Regions from separate parts of the Kocuria sp. CPCC 205235 genome, predicted to be linked through region 1. Evidence: riboswitches for the same ligand, from Rfam matches in the RefSeq annotation. Region 1 holds a riboswitch; each other region holds the start of a gene.
What was found. Region 1 has a riboswitch for S-adenosylmethionine ahead of RF638_RS07960 (MFS transporter). Riboswitches for the same ligand answer to the same signal wherever they lie in the genome.
Positions count from the first base shown of each region.

Region 2: another riboswitch for S-adenosylmethionine. It lies ahead of RF638_RS00835 (O-acetylhomoserine aminocarboxypropyltransferase/cysteine synthase family protein); the one in region 1 lies ahead of RF638_RS07960 (MFS transporter).
Region 3: another riboswitch for S-adenosylmethionine. It lies ahead of RF638_RS09985 (hypothetical protein); the one in region 1 lies ahead of RF638_RS07960 (MFS transporter).
Region 4: another riboswitch for S-adenosylmethionine. It lies ahead of RF638_RS00995 (cobalamin-independent methionine synthase II family protein); the one in region 1 lies ahead of RF638_RS07960 (MFS transporter).

Region 1 is NZ_JAVKPR010000008.1:130,509-134,272, reverse strand. Features, by position in the region: gene RF638_RS07965 (NtaA/DmoA family FMN-dependent monooxygenase) at 1-443, opposite strand, end outside; gene RF638_RS07960 (MFS transporter) at 492-1,871, opposite strand; SAM riboswitch class IV at 1,919-2,037, opposite strand; gene mtnC (acireductone synthase) at 2,235-2,999, shown strand; gene RF638_RS07950 (MFS transporter) at 3,036-3,764, shown strand, end outside.
Region 2 is NZ_JAVKPR010000001.1:173,095-176,858, reverse strand. Features, by position in the region: gene RF638_RS00840 (CoA-binding protein) at 1-406, opposite strand, end outside; gene RF638_RS00835 (O-acetylhomoserine aminocarboxypropyltransferase/cysteine synthase family protein) at 403-1,797, opposite strand; SAM riboswitch class I at 1,859-1,956, opposite strand; gene RF638_RS00830 (succinate dehydrogenase/fumarate reductase iron-sulfur subunit) at 2,069-2,764, opposite strand; gene RF638_RS00825 (succinate dehydrogenase cytochrome b subunit) at 2,764-3,567, opposite strand; gene RF638_RS00820 (hypothetical protein) at 3,746-3,764, shown strand, end outside.
Region 3 is NZ_JAVKPR010000012.1:75,752-79,515, reverse strand. Features, by position in the region: gene RF638_RS09990 (GMC family oxidoreductase) at 1-1,149, shown strand, start outside; gene RF638_RS09985 (hypothetical protein) at 1,210-1,506, opposite strand; SAM riboswitch class IV at 1,527-1,668, opposite strand; gene RF638_RS09980 (glycosyltransferase family 1 protein) at 1,765-2,919, opposite strand; gene RF638_RS09975 (DUF6350 family protein) at 3,022-3,764, shown strand, end outside.
Region 4 is NZ_JAVKPR010000001.1:207,795-211,558, reverse strand. Features, by position in the region: gene RF638_RS01000 (hypothetical protein) at 1-364, opposite strand, end outside; gene RF638_RS00995 (cobalamin-independent methionine synthase II family protein) at 731-1,942, opposite strand; SAM riboswitch class I at 1,956-2,046, opposite strand; gene RF638_RS00990 (3-hydroxybutyrate dehydrogenase) at 2,140-2,892, shown strand; gene RF638_RS00985 (M23 family metallopeptidase) at 2,889-3,521, opposite strand; gene RF638_RS00980 (IclR family transcriptional regulator) at 3,743-3,764, opposite strand, start outside.

The DNA.
Region 1 (3,764 bases):
AGGCCCAGATTGCGTGCCGCCGACTCCTGGTAGGAGGTCACTACGTTCCACGCGATCCGCCCGTCGGTGAGGGCGTCCAGGGTGGAGAAGCGGCGGGCCAGGTCATAGGGAGCCGCGTAGGTGACGGACGCCGTGACACCGATGTTGAGGGTGCTGGTGGCTTTGGCCAGCAACGGTGCCAGGATCAGTGGATCCAACTGGGGGACCTGAACGCCGCCGCGCAGGGCGGCGTCCGCGGAGCCGCCGTACACGTCGTAAAGCCCCAGAACGTCGGCCAGGAACAGGCCGTGGAAGCCCGCGTTCTCGATGATCTGGGCCTCCCGCTCCCAGTGGGACAGCTGCGCGTAGTTGCGCGACTGGTCCTCGGGATGGCGCCACAGTCCGGGGGACTGGTGGACGGGCACGGGCATTTCGAAGGCATTGAGCAGCAAGGAGCGGGGCAAAAGGGGTCCTTTCGGGTTGGTACTGGGGCGTGTGCGGGTGGTGCCGAGTCAGTACTGAGCGTTCTCGGGCGCGTCGGTCACGGTGTCCTTGGCCATGCGGCCGGTGACCACGGAGATCACGGCCAGCAGGCTCAAGTAGCCGCACAGCAGCCACGGAGAGCCGCCGGTGGCCACGAGCCACGCGGCGATCATGGGGGTCAGACCGCCGGAGAGAATGGTGCCCACCTGGTAACCCAGGGACACCCCGGAGTAGCGCAGGTGGGTGGGGAACTGCTCGGCGAACAGAGCGGCCTGAGGGCCGTAGATGCTGTCATGCAGCACGGCCATGCCGATCAGGTACACCAGCGGCAGCAAGGCCAGCGGCCCGTGGTCCAGGTAGTAGAAGTAGGGCCACACGAACACGCCGATGGCGGCCGCGGCAATGATGGAGATGCGGCGGCGTCCCACGCGGTCGGAGAGCCAGCCCCAGAACGGGCCGCCCACCAGGCCCACGGCGGCGGCGATCAGGATGGAGATCATGACCCACTGACTCGCGCCGCGCTGCTGCGTCACGTAGGTGAGCGTGTAGACGGTGAGGATGGAGAAGATGGCCGGCTGGATCATGCGTTGACCGATGCAGACGATCACGCCGCGGGTGTGCTGGGTGAGCACCTCACGCACGGGCGACGTCGCGGCGGCCTTTTCGCGCTTGACCTCTTGGAACTCCTCGGCGTCCTCGATGCCGGCGCGGATGATCAGGCCGATGATCACGAGCACTGCGGAGAACAGGAAGGGTACGCGCCAGCCCCACGCCTGGAACTGCTCGGCGGTGGTGACGCCCTGCATGATCGCGAAGAACGCGGTGGCCAAGAGCATGCCGGCCGCCGAACCCACCTGCGTGAAGGAACCGAACAGTCCGCGCAACCCCTTGGGTGCGTGTTCCACGGAGAGCACCGCGGAACCTCCCCACTCCATGCCGGCGGACAACCCTTGGGCAATGCGGCAGGCAACGAGCAGGGCCACGGCGAACCAGCCGATCTGCGAGAAGCCCGGCAGCAGCCCGATCACCGTGGTGGCCACGCCCATGATCAACAGGGACGCGACCAACAGGGCCTTGCGGCCGATCCGGTCACCCAGGTGCCCGGCAATGATGCCGCCCAGGGGCCGGAAGAAGAACGCAATGGCGAAGGTCGCGAACGAGGCAATGATCGAGCCCACGCCCGAACCCTGCGGGAAGAAATAGTGACTGAACACCAGGGCTGCGGCGGCACCGTAGAGGTAGAAGTCGTACCATTCGATGGTCGTGCCCACGAAGGACGCGGCGAGCACGCGCTTCTTGTCACGCACTGCGGATCCCACGCTCGCGAGCGCGTGATCCGTGGCGGGTTGGGTCCGCTGGGCTGATGATGAATCGGTGACCGTGGGCACCGGGGCGGTGGCGGGGGCCATGACACTCCTCATGACGGGGCGCCACGGAAGAATGTTTGGTGAGCCGGACGCCGTCCTTGCCCGTACCGGTACTGATCACGGGCCGAATCATCACCTGGGGCACCCCACGACAGCGTCTGAGGGTTGCCGTCCGGCCAGCCAGGGCTTCGCACCGGAACTCGTGATTCTTGTCGCGTGAACCTAACCACACGATCGTTGAGCACCACAAATGATGAAGATTTGTGACCGCCCCGAGGATGCCTCTCGGGATGGCTCGCGAGGGGTGCGTCCTCCTGTTTCCGCCCGTCCCCGGTGCCTAGAATGGGCCTATTCCCCGGGTTGCCGGGGCAGACACCGTTGTCGAAAGAACACAGGGAGCCGACCATGCCTGAGCCCGCCGCCGCCAATGCACTGGTGCTCGACCGACCCGAGGTCATCGTGGTCGACATCGAAGGTACCCTCTCCTCCACGTGGTACGTCCGGGATGAGCTCTACCCCTATTCCCGTAAACGCTTCACCGGCTATTTCGAGGAGTATTCCCACAAACCTGAGGTCGCCCGCGCTCGCCGACAGATCATCGATTTGGCCGGCCTGGACAGTTCGGCCACCGCCGAGGATCTCACCGGTGTGCTGGAAGCCTGGATGGATGAGGGTCAGATGCCGGCCCCGCTGCGCACGATGCACGCGTTGATCTGGCAGGAGGGCTTCGCCGCCGGGGAGTTCGTCTCGCCGTTCTTCGAGGACGCGATTCCCGCCTTGCGGACCTGGTCCGAGCAGTCGATTCCGGTGTTCATCTTCTCCAACGGCACGTTGCCCGCCCAACGTGCCTGGTTCAGCCATTCGCCCGAGGGCAACCTGATTCCACTGATCAAGGGACACTTCTCCCTGGAATCGGCCGGCGCCAAACACGAGGTGAGTTCGTTCCGTAACATCACCCACGACGTGGCCGAGGCGCTGGGCAAACCGCGTGAGAAGTTCTTGTTCTTCTCCGACCAGGTGGAGGCCCTGGACGCAGCCCGTCAAGCCGGGTGGAACACCGTGGGAGTGCGCCGCCCCGGTGACCAGTTCTACGACGCCGGCGTGGGGGATCATCCCGAGATCCAGCGCTTGAATCAGGTACGGTTCATCCGTCGCTATGCGTCCCGCTAGCGCGATCGGGAGATTTCAGACGGGATAGCTTTCACCGTGAACAAGACCACCATGCGCCCCGGGGCCGGGCGCGCACTTTTCGCTGCCGTGGCCGGAACACTCATCGAGTGGTATGACTACGCCTTGTACGGCACGGCCGCCGGGCTGATCATTGGCCCGCTCTTCTTCGCGGGAATGGACTCCGGTGCTTCCTTGGCCGCGTTCGCGACCTTCGCGGTGGGCTTCGTGGCGCGCCCGCTGGGTGGTGTGCTGGTCGGTCACCTGGGGGACCGCTACGGTCGCCGCCCGGCCATGTTGCTCACCGTGATTCTGATGGGCGTGGCCACGGTGGGCATCGGCCTGTTGCCCACCTACGCCGCGATCGGCGTGGCCGCCCCGGTGTTCCTGGTGCTCCTGCGTCTGCTGCAGGGCATGGGGGCCGGTGCCGAGTTGGCCGGGGCCATGACCCTGGTTGCGGAGTTCGCCCCGCCGCGGCGTCGTGGACTGATGACGTCGCTCGTGCTCGCCGCGCCCCCGGCCGGCATTGTGCTGGCCACCGGCGCGTTTCTGTGGACGGCGTCTCTGGGTGATCAGGTGCTGTTGGATTGGGCGTGGCGCTTGCCGTTCCTGGCCTCGGCGGTGCTGTTCGCCCTGGCCATCTTCATCCGCGTCAAGCTTGAGGAGAGCCCCGAATACCTGGCCGCGCTCCACGCCGCCAAACAGCGTGGGGAACGCCGCAGGGTGCCCGTGGTGGCCCTGATACGCGAGCACTGGCGCGCGGTGGTC
Region 2 (3,764 bases), on a different contig from region 1:
TCTTCACGCAGCGATCCATCACGGCGTTGAGTCCGGCGTTCTCGGCGATTGCTGCGGCTTCCTCGCTCCACGAACCGAGCTGCATCCACACGGTCTTGGCGCCGAGGTCCACGGCCTCCTGGGCCACGCCGGGCAGATCGGAGTCCTTGCGGAACGCGTCCACCATGTCCGGGACCTCGGGCAGGTCCGCGAGCGAGGGGTAGACCTTCTGGCCCAGCACCTCGTCCAACACGGGGTTCACGAAGTACACGCGGTACGGGGACGAGGACAGCAGATATGTGGCCACGAAGTAGCTGGCCCGCGCGGGCTTATTGGACATGCCCACGATCGCGATCGACTCGGTGTTGCGCAGGATGTTCAGTCGCTCGGGGGCGCTGGGGCCCACCCAGGTGCGTTCGGTGCTCATGCGTGGACTCCTTCGGCAGCTTTTTCGGACGTGGGTTCGGCGGTGGCCGCTGCGGGCGTCACGGTTTCGACGACGTCGCCCTCGCGGTTGATCCCGGTCGCGGCGGTCAGTGCCTGGTCCAGATCCCACAGGATGTCCGCGGGGTCCTCGAGACCCACGGAAATGCGAATCAGGTCTTCCCTCACGCCGCCGGATTCCAGCTGCTCGGAGGTGAGCTGCTGGTGGGTGGTGGACGCCGGGTGCAGCACCAGGGTGCGGGCGTCACCGATGTTGGCCAGGTGCGAGGCCAGCTGCAGGTTCTCGATGAACCGGCCGCCCACTTCGCGGCCGCTGAGCTGATCGGTGCCGGCTACACCGAAGGCGAACACGGAACCGATGCCCTGGGGCAAGTACTTCTGGGCGCGTTCGTGGTGCGGGTGATCTTCGAGACCCGCGTAGTTCACGTAGCCGATGCGCGGATCGGTGGCCAGCCACTGCACGACCTCTTGCGCGTTCGCCACGTGGGCGTCCATGCGCTGGGGGAGGGTTTCCACTCCCTGCAGCAGGTTCCACGCGGCCTGCGGGGTCAGCGATGGACCGATGTCGCGCAGCTGCTCGGAACGCAGCTTGGTCAGGAAGCCGTACTCACCGAAGTTCCCCCACCACGTCACGTTGTTGTACGAGGGGACCGGTTCGGTCATGGCCGGGAACTTGCCGTTGCCCCAGTTGAAACGACCGGACTCGACCACCACACCGCCCAGGGTGTTGCCGTGGCCGCCCAGGAATTTGGTGATCGAGTGGATCACGATGTCCGCGCCGTGCTCGAACGGACGGCACAGGTACGGGGTGTTGAGTGTGGCATCCACGATCAGCGGCAGGCCTGCCTCGTGGGCGACCTCCGCCAAGCCTTCCAAATCGGCGATCTCACCGGACGGGTTGGCCACGAGCTCGGTGTAAACGGCCTTGGTGTTCTCGGTGATGGCCGCCTTGTAGTCGGCTGGATCGGTGCCGGGAACAAAGGTGGTCTCCACACCGAAGCGCCGCAGGGTCACGTCCAACTGCGTGACCGTTCCGCCGTAGAGCTGGGAGGAAGCCACCACGTGATCGCCCTGTCCGCACAGCGCGGCAAAGGTGATGAACTCGGCAGCCATACCGGAGGCCGTTGCTACCGCGCCGATACCGCCCTCGAGGGACGCAATCCGTTCCTCCAGCGCAGCCACGGTGGGGTTGCCGATGCGCGAGTAGATGTTGCCGTACTTCTGCAGCGCGAAGAGGTTAGCGGCGTCGTCGGCGTCTTTGAAGACGAACGAACTGGTCTGGTAGATCGGGACGGAACGGGCGCCGTGCTCGGCGTCCGGGGTGCCGCCTGCGTGCAGTGCACGGGTGCGGAAACCGAACTGGTGCTCGGCCATAGGGCTCCTCCTTGTCGGCCGCGTACAGCTCCCGTCCGAACACTGCCCGGGGCCGCGCAGCACTCCATCGGTCCTGGCGGTAGCACCGTGCAGTAGGCCGATCGCTGCGGGTTGCTGCGGCGTCGTCGATCCAGGTCTCTCGGCCGCTCGGGATGGTGAGTCCATTGTGTCGCGTGGGTGTCGACGTTCACAAACCGGGGCCCGCCGGTGACCACGGTGCGAGACGGCCGTCGACGCCGCCGCGCGGGACCTCCCGCGCATCCGCGGTGAATTAGGCGTACTTCCCCGGGTTCATCCGGCGGAGATTTTCTCGAGCGACTTCCGTGAGGTTCTCGAGGGGGAGGCCGGCGGGGCAGACCTCCATGCAATCGCCCAAAAGGGAGCAGGGGCCGAACTCGTGCTCGGCGGCGTCGAGCACCTTGCTCGAGCGTTCGTTCCGTTCCTCCGGAGTCTTGGCGAGCGGCGGGAGTTCCTTGAGCAGCGTGCCCACGTACAACTGGCCGGAACCGTTGGGGCAAGCCGCCACGCATGCGCCACAGCTGATGCAGCCGGCGTTGCCCAGGGCCTTGAGTGCCACCGGGAACTTGGCCTCCTTGGCCACCCGCCGCAGAGCCTTCTTGTCCACGGACAGATCTTTCTTGACCGGGAACGAGCCCGCGCGCATGGGTTCGATGAAGATCTCGTCCCCATCGCGGTAGGCCCGCAGTGACTGCGTGCATGATGCCTGGTTCTTGTCCGGGCCGTGGGGCACGCCGTCCACGGTCACGCCGCACTTGCCGCAGATGCCTTCCCGGCAGCCATCGTCAAAGCTGACGGGGTCATCGCCCTGGCGAGTGAGGGTTTCGTTGACCGCGTCGAGTAGGTCCAGAATGCTCATGTCTTCGCGAGCCTCGACCGGGCTCACGGCCACGAACGTGCCCTGATCCTCGGCGGAAGCCTGCCGCCACACGTGCACTGTCAGCAGCATCAGCGCACCACCTTGGCCTGTACGGCCACGGGGATGGTGACGTTTCCGAGAGCCACAGTGGCACCCACCAGCTTGGCCATGGCCTCGATCAATTGGGCGCGCTGTTCGGTGGTCGTGAAGCCTGCGTCCATGGCGGCCGTGCGCACGCCGTGAATCATGTGGCCCGCCAAGGCAGCCATGGATGCGGTGTAGAAGAACGCGACGCTCGGGCGGGACAGGCTTGCCACCAGATTGCCGTAGGCGTCCCCGTGGCGATGCTTCACTGACGCCGCCGGACGCGCCCCCACCGTCAGGTCCGCCACGTGGTAGGCCGTGAACAGGCCGAGCACCACGCCCGTGGAGCGCATGGAGCGGGCAATGATCTGGGGGACCGAGCGACGTCGGCCGCGAGGGCGCCTGCGCTGCTTGCCCGTGAGTTGGAGCTTGAGGTCTTGAACCGTGCTCTGGACCGTGTGGCGCTCGGCGCGCATGGCTCGCAGTGTGAGCTCGGTGCCGGCCATGATGTGGCTCGTGGCGCTTGCGAGCAGTCCCACTCGAACCACCCACAACACCGAATTGCGCGGCAGCACCGGTGCACCGATCATGCGGAGGAATTCCGCGTACTCGTTGTAGTGCTTCCGGCCCAGGTAGACCTGCATGTTCCCGGCCATGTGCCCCGCGGTGAACAGGCTCAAGATGGTTCCGGAGGCGGCCATCGCGAGTTTGAGCTCGGCGTTGGTGGCGTCCTTGAACATCACTTCCCACGCGCTGGGCTTGGGAGTGGAGTCGGGGGTAACCGTCGGGGGCTGAGCGGCGGGATTCATCACTGAATCATCCTAAGAGTTCTGCGCGCAAGTATCAGTACGAGCGCCCCGGGAAGTAACGAACAACTCAATCCCCCTGGTGCGGGGGCGGATTTCCAACGCTCGAGGGAGTTGTCGAACGTTGCCTAGCCGTAGCCTGGAAGATCAGGAGCAACCAGGTGATGACTAGGAGCGCTGGATGACTGATTCAGGTGACG
Region 3 (3,764 bases), on a different contig from region 1:
GTGCGGCTGCGCCAGGTCCCCGCCGTGGATCCCTGCGGCGTGGCGGTTCTCGACGCCGCCGAACAGGCCGGGATTCCGCGCGCTGACTTCAACACCGGCAAAACGGTGACCCAGGGCGCGAACTTCTTCCAGATCAACGCGCGCGAGGACGGAACCCGCTCCTCGTCCTCGGTGAGCTACCTGCACCCGATCCGGGACCGTGAAAACCTCACGATCCTGACCGGCACCCAGGCCAAACGAATCGTGGTCGACGAGAACCAGCGAGCCACCGGCGTGGAGGTCACGGACAACGCTTTCGGTCGTGCGCACGTGATCTCGGCCAACCGCGAGGTCGTCGTCTCCGCCGGTGCGATCGACACGCCCAAGCTGCTCATGCTCTCGGGAATCGGTCCGGCCGAGCACCTCACCGAGGTGGGCGTGGACGTGCTGGTGGACTCCCCGGGCGTGGGCTCGCACCTGCAGGATCACCCGGAGGCCGTGATCCAGTGGGAGGCCAAGCAGCCCATGGTCGAGGACTCCACCCAGTGGTGGGAGATCGGCCTGTTCGCCCAGGTGGACGACGGATTGGACCGCCCGGACCTGATGATGCACTACGGCAGCGTGAACTTCGACATGCACACCTACCGCCACGGGTACGCCACGGCGGACAACGCGTTCTGCCTGACCCCCAACGTGACCCACGCTCGTTCCCGCGGCACCGTGCGGCTGCGCACGCGTGACTACCGGGACAAGCCCCGCGTGGATCCCCGGTACTTCACCGACCCGGAGGGTTACGACCTACGGATCATGACCGCGGGTATCCGCAAGGCCCGTGAAATCGTCTCGCAGTCCGGGCTCTCGGAATGGGCCGGTCAGGAGCTGTTCCCGGGTCAGGATGTGCAGACGGACGAGGAGATCGCCGACTACATCAAGCGCACCCACAACACCGTGTACCACCCCGCGGGTTCGTGCCGCATGGGGCCGGTCGAGGATCAGGATTCTCCGCTGGATCCGCAGTTGCGGGTCAAGGGCGTGAGCGGCCTGCGCGTGGCTGATGCTTCGGTGATGCCGGAACTGGTCACCGTGAACCCCAACATCACGGTCTACATGATTGGTGAGCGCGCCGCTGAGCTGATTGCCCAGGAGCAGGAGTCGCCCTCGGACAAGTAGCGGCACCATGACATGAATGAAGCCCGGCACCAGTGCCGGGCTTCATTCATGCGGTCCTGATCAGGCGCTGAGCGCCACCGGTTTCGGTTCCAGTTTGTAGAACGGAATGCCACCGGAGACGTTTGATGCTCCGGGAACGAGTAGCTGCTGGTACTTCTCGCACCATTGGGCGCGGCCGCGGTTGTGGGCGGCTGCGTGGGCCAGGGCGCGAACGTTGCTGCTCATGTATTCGTGGATGTCCCCATTGGACTCCATGAGACGCACCATGTGGTGGTCGGGGTCGATGTCGACGGTGACGTCAACCCATTGTTCTCGAGGGGACTCGGTCTTTGTGCGTAGTTGTTGAATGTTCTTCATCAGTATTGTGCTTTCGTACAGTGAGGTTCTTGCTGCGCCCGCGGTTGCGCCACAGCCGCTTCGTCATCCAAACCACCCCTGAACCAAGGGTTGGCGTGCGCCGGGTTGGAGCCCAGCAGGATCTCGGGTTTTACCCCGATTTCCAGAGCGCATCTCGTGAAGCTGGATTAGAGCGTAGCGGGTTGGGCGCATGACAAACCAGAGGGTGTCTCATAACGTCACCAAAAGTTAATCTACGAATGGATCGTGCACCACGGATCACGGCGCGGTTGTGGACAACCTGCGCGCACGAGATGCCACGGTGCGGGCTTGTGCATAGTGCTCCATGAGCTGGTCACACACGGCGTTCCACGTGCGAGTCTGCACGGTGGTGTAGGCGGTGCGGGAGAAGGCGGCGCGTTTGGCGTTGTCACCCACGAGATCCAGCACGCGATCGCGGAGCATCTCGGTGTCACCGGGCTTGTAGAGCCAGCCGTTGCGGGACGAATCAACCAGGTCCACGGGCCCGCCGCGGCCCACGGCCACGACGGGTACGGCGCTGGCCATGGCTTCCTGGATTGTCTGGCAGAACGTCTCGTGTTCACCGGGGTGCACGAACACGTCCAGGGAGGCCATGGCGGTGGCCAATTCGTCACCGTCCAGGAAACCCACGAAGTACGCATTGGGGAGCAGCATGCGGAGCTTCTCCTTCTCCGGCCCCGAGCCCACGATCACCAGTCGGGTATCGGGCAGCGAATCCAGGACCACGAGATCCTGCACCTGCTTTTCGGGAGCCAAGCGCCCCACGTAACCCACGAGCTTCCGGCCGCCGCCCACCCGTTCGCGCCATTCGTGATCGCGCCGAGCCGGGTTGAAGCGGCGGGTGTCCACGCCGCGTCGCCACATGCGCACGCGTTGCACACCGTGTTCATGCAGCGACGAGATGGACGCCGTGGACGGCGCCAAGGTCACAGTCGAACTGTTGTGCATGTTTCGCACGTGGCTCCACAGCACGTTCTCCAGGACCGGGGCACCGTAGCGGGCCGCGTATCCGGGAACGTCGGTCTGGTAAATGGAGACGCACGGTAAGCCCAGATTCTTGGCGGCCTGGATGGCCTGCCAGCCCAGGACGAAGGGGGAGGCCACGTGCACGACGTCTGGTTGGAAGCGGGTCAGGATGCGCTGCATGCGTGCCACCGTGCAGCTGGCGACCCGGACGTCGGGGTACCCGGCGAGGGGGATGGACGCGATGCGTTGAACTCTGATCCCGTCCATGGAGTCCACGGAGCCCAGGGCTCCGAGTTTTTCGTAGGTCGGTGCGATGACCATGGCTTCGTGACCCTGGGCCCGGAGGTACTCCAGGACTCGAACCACGGAATGCGTCACGCCGTTGATGTGGGGGAGGAACTGTTCGGCAACCACTGCGATTCTCACAATTAATACTGTGGCCGTCGCGGGTCACCGGTTCTTCACGCTAGGGTGACCTGTCGGTGAAGTCTGGGCCAACTCCGGTGGGGACGTGGAAAGATGGAGGTGATGAACTTCCCCACCTTTTCCAACACCCTGTCCAGGGCGCGCGAGCGGCTGCAACGCAACCGCCACGGTGACCCCGAGAGCTCGCCCGCCACATCGCCATCGGCCGACTCCAACCGGAGGGGCCCGGAGGACGGGTTCCCCATGCCCTTGTGGCTGCAGGGAGTCATTGAACTCCTGGCGGTGGCCGCCATCAGCTTGCTGCTCACGGGGTTGCTGATGGCAGCCGTCTGGCTGGCTGGTGGTTTTGATTCCTTGGGCGTCCTGGGCGGCCTTCAACTCGCGGGTCAGGTGTGGTTGGTGGCCCATTGCACGCCGTTGACCATGGCGGCCATCCAGGGCATCGACGTGTCCACCGGCGGCGGCACTCTCACCTTGGTGCCCTTGGGGCTCACGCTGATTCCGTTCGGGCTCGCGGTCATTGCGGGTCGCCGAATCGCGCGCGCGTGTTGGCGGGGGCAGTTCCTCAAACCATTCTTTGCCGGGATGATCACGTACGCGCTCGTCGGGGCGTTGGTGGCCCTGGTGAGCAGCACGGAACACGTCTCCGCGAGCGTGCTGGCGGGCGCGCTGTTCCCGTTGATCCCGGCCGGTCTGGGCACCCTGGTGGGCGGGTGGAGCGTCTCGCGTTCCTTGGCCGCCGTCTTGGGCGCCGACGCCGCATCATGGATCCAGCGCACCAGCCAGTATTCACGCTGGGCCGGTTCCTACGTGTGGGCCGTCGTCCGTGCCGGTTTCCTGTCCGC
Region 4 (3,764 bases), on a different contig from region 1:
GGCGGTAACGGTTCCAGGCCAGGTGGGGTGAGCCCATGGCGCTCACAAAGGCGCGTGCTCGCGGAGCGGGTTCGTGTCCGAGCGTCGGATTGATCCAGTGTTGAGTGGAGTCGACGGGCACCTTGTACAACCGCAATGCGTGGAGGCCGGTGATCGGCAAGCCGCTCATGTTCCGCCGGAAGTGTCGGTGCAGCAGCACGGAGAGCATCGCGGGTTCGTAATGCTCTGGCTTGTGGAACCAGTATCCGCGGGTCAGGCGCACCATGGCGGGGTCCGCGTTGAGCTGAGGAGCGCGCAGACCCCAGTCGACCGTCGGCAACACATCTGGCAACGGGTCGAAACTCAGTACTCGAGCGGCTTTCATGACCGCGACTGTAGGCGGTCTCGGGGTCGGTCAGTTCGAGTTATCCACAGGCACTTCTGCCGACTGTGCTAGCTCTCCGGTTGAGCCCCACCATTTCATCCTGCCTTACTGCCCGGTAGGGCGGGTTACTTTGCCGTAAGGCGGCATCAGATGGTCGGCCGCGATGGCCGGCTGAGCTGCGACGCCGGCCGGACCCGGCGGACCCGGCGGGCGGGGAGGCGGCGTGGCCCTAGGCGGCAGCGGGGGCACTAGCGGTGGGGTGGGGAGGATGAGCCAGGGTGATGGGGGCGGGAAATGAGGGGGCAGAGGCGGGTGGCGCGAGCGGCGTCGTCGTCGATTGATTGCCGACGCCGCTCGCGAACCTTGCTAGAACAAGCGCTCGGTCGCGAGGCGCGCGCCTTCGACCAGGGAGCCGAGCTTGGCCAACGCGATCGAGGGGTGGAGGCGACCGCCCAGGCCACAGTCAGTGGAGGCGATGACGTTCTCGCGACCCACCACGGACGCGTACTGCTCGATGCGGTCGGCCACGAGCTCCGGGTGCTCCACCACGTTGGTCGAGTGGGAGACGAAACCGGGGTAGACCACCTTGCCCTCGGGGAGCGTGTGGTCCTTCCAGACCTTCCACTCGTGGCCGTGGCGGGGGCTGGACGCCTCGAAGCTGTAGCCGCCCGCGTTGATGGTGAGCATGAGGTCCACCAGGTACTTGAACTCGAGGTCTGTGGTGTGCGGGCCGTGCCACGAACCCCAGCACAGGTGGAAGCGGATCTGGTCCTCGGGGAGGTCGCGCAGGGCGTAGTTGAGGGCGTCCACGCGGATCTTGGTGAAGGCCAGGTAGTCCTCCACGGTGGGCTCGGGGTTGATCTGGTCCCAGGACTCGGCGATGGAGGGGTCGTCGATCTGAACGGTCAGGCCGGCATCGATGATGGCCTTGTACTCCTCGCGCATGGCGTCCGCGCAGGCGTACACGAGCTCTTCGTCGGTCGAGTAGTACTCGTTGCGGACACGTGCGCAGGAACCCGGGGACAACGCGGCCACGAAACCCTGCTGGGCTCCGGTCTCGACCATTGCGTCCTTGAGACGGCGGATGTCGCCGGCCACGGCTTCCTGACCGGCGTAGGTCAGCGGCCCGGTGATCTTGGGCTGGGCGACCGAGGCGCGGTGCGCGAGAACTCCGGCCGTGGGGTCCTCGTAGGCGTCGCGGAAACGAGCGCGGTCGCGGCGGTCCGGGAAGCTGGTCAGAACGATGTTGCCGGGGGAGGAGCGCTTGACCTCGGCGTCCTGCCAGCGGTCCTCGTTGGTGGGGGTCAATCCGCCCAGTCGGGAGAACGAGTAGTTCCACCACGCGCCGTAATCCACGGAGGAGGACATGGTGTGGCCGTATTCGCCGTCGTTGACGATGTCCAGACCGATCTCGCGCTGCTTGCGGACGATGTCGATCACGCCGTTATCGAGCGCGGCATCCAACTCCTGAGCGGTGGCTTCACCCTCCTGGAAGCGCTTGTTGGCCTCCAGCAAATCGGGGGTGCGGGGCAGCGATCCCACGTGGGTGGTCTGAATACGATCGGTGTTCTGAGGCATGAACTAGCAGTCCTTTCCATCGGTCCTGGCGGTAGCACCGTGGGCTCAATCCCGGGTTGCTGCGGCGTCGACGAGCCAGATCTCTCGGCCGCTCTGGATGGGTACTCACTCATCAAACAACATGCATGGGTGGTCGGGCCAATTGTGGCGCGCGTAATGTGTGGGACGTAGATCACCCATTACCGAGGAGTTGGGGCATGTCGGACAGCACTCTCAAGGGCAAGAAAGCACTGGTCACGGGCGGTGCGAGTGGCATCGGCGCGGCAGCGGTTCGGGCCCTCGCGCAACGCGGCGCCCACGTGATCGTGGCCGACATCGACCCCGCCGCCGCCGAGACCATGGCACAAGAAGTCGGCGGAGAGGCGTGGGCCGTTGACCTCACCGACACCGCAGCGCTCGCGGACCTGAGTCTCGACGTGGATGTGCTGGTCAACAACGCCGGGATTCAAAAGGTCGCGGCAGTCCAGGACTTCGATCCCGCTGACTTCCACAGGATCCTCACGCTCATGCTCGAGTCCCCGTTCCTGCTGATCCGCGCCGCCCTGCCCCACATGTACGAGCGCGAGTGGGGTCGGATCATCAACGTGTCCTCGATTCACGGTCTGCGCGCCTCAGCGTTCAAATCCGCGTACGTCGCCGCGAAGCACGGTTTGGAGGGGCTGTCCAAGGCCGTGGCCCTGGAGGGCGCTCCGCACGGTGTGACCAGCAACTGCGTGAACCCCAGCTACGTGCGCACGCCTCTGGTCGACAAGCAGATCAAGGACCAGGCGGCCACCCACGGAATCCCCGAGGACGAAGTGGTCGAGAAGATCATGCTCACCGAATCAGCGATCAAACGCCTGGTCGAGCCGGAGGAGGTTGGCGAGCTCATTGCCTTCCTGGCCGGTCCCTCCGCCGGCATGGTCACCGGTGCCGCCTACACGATGGACGGCGGCTGGACGGCGTCCTAGCCAGATGGCACCGGGCGCTCCGGGCCGTCGCCCACGATCTGACCGTTGCGGGGTAGGCCGTCCGGAAATGACAGGGGTAAGCCAACAGCCTGAGCGAAATCCAGAGAATCGACCGCCTGCACATGCACGTGCGGTTCGGTGCTGTTCCCAGAATTTCCGAATTGGGCAACTGCGGTCCCAGCCTGAATGCTCTGGCCAACTCGAACCCTGATGCTGCCTTGCCGCAGGTGGCACAGTGCTACGTACTGGCCGCTGAAGGAATCCTGCACCACCACGTAATTTCCAGCCAACGCGCCCCATCCGGCGGCGACGCGGCAGGCTTGGGTCAGCGCGTAACCAACGGAGGACAACCCGCGGAAGGCGTCGTGATCTTCGGCGTGGTCGTCCGCCAGAACCACCGTGCCGGTCACGGGTGAAATGACCGGTTGTCCGAAACCGACGAACTTCTCGGGAGCCTCCGTGCGCAACAGCGACGTGCCAGTGAACCTGGCCGAACGGTTCTGTCCATCCACCGGCACAAAATCCATCGCGAAACTGGTGCCGAACCGATCGGTTCCGTGGCTCGGCACTCGATTCGCGGGGCTGTTCTGCACCAGGCACCGCCCGTGGAACGGATAGTCGAGTTCCATGCCCTTCATTCTTGCCCGTCCGGCGACTCGTGGGAATAGGCCACGACGCCGCTCACACACCCCGGCACGCACGGCGGGTGGGCCGAGCGGCGTCGGCGAACCATTTCGTCAGGGGTTACGACAAAGTAACCGGGTCTACTGCGCAGTAAGCCCTCATCACATGGTCCGGCCCGTACGCCACGCCGACGACGCCGCCCGCACACCCTTCCAGGCCCGGCACCTTACGCCGAGGGCGCCCCGGTG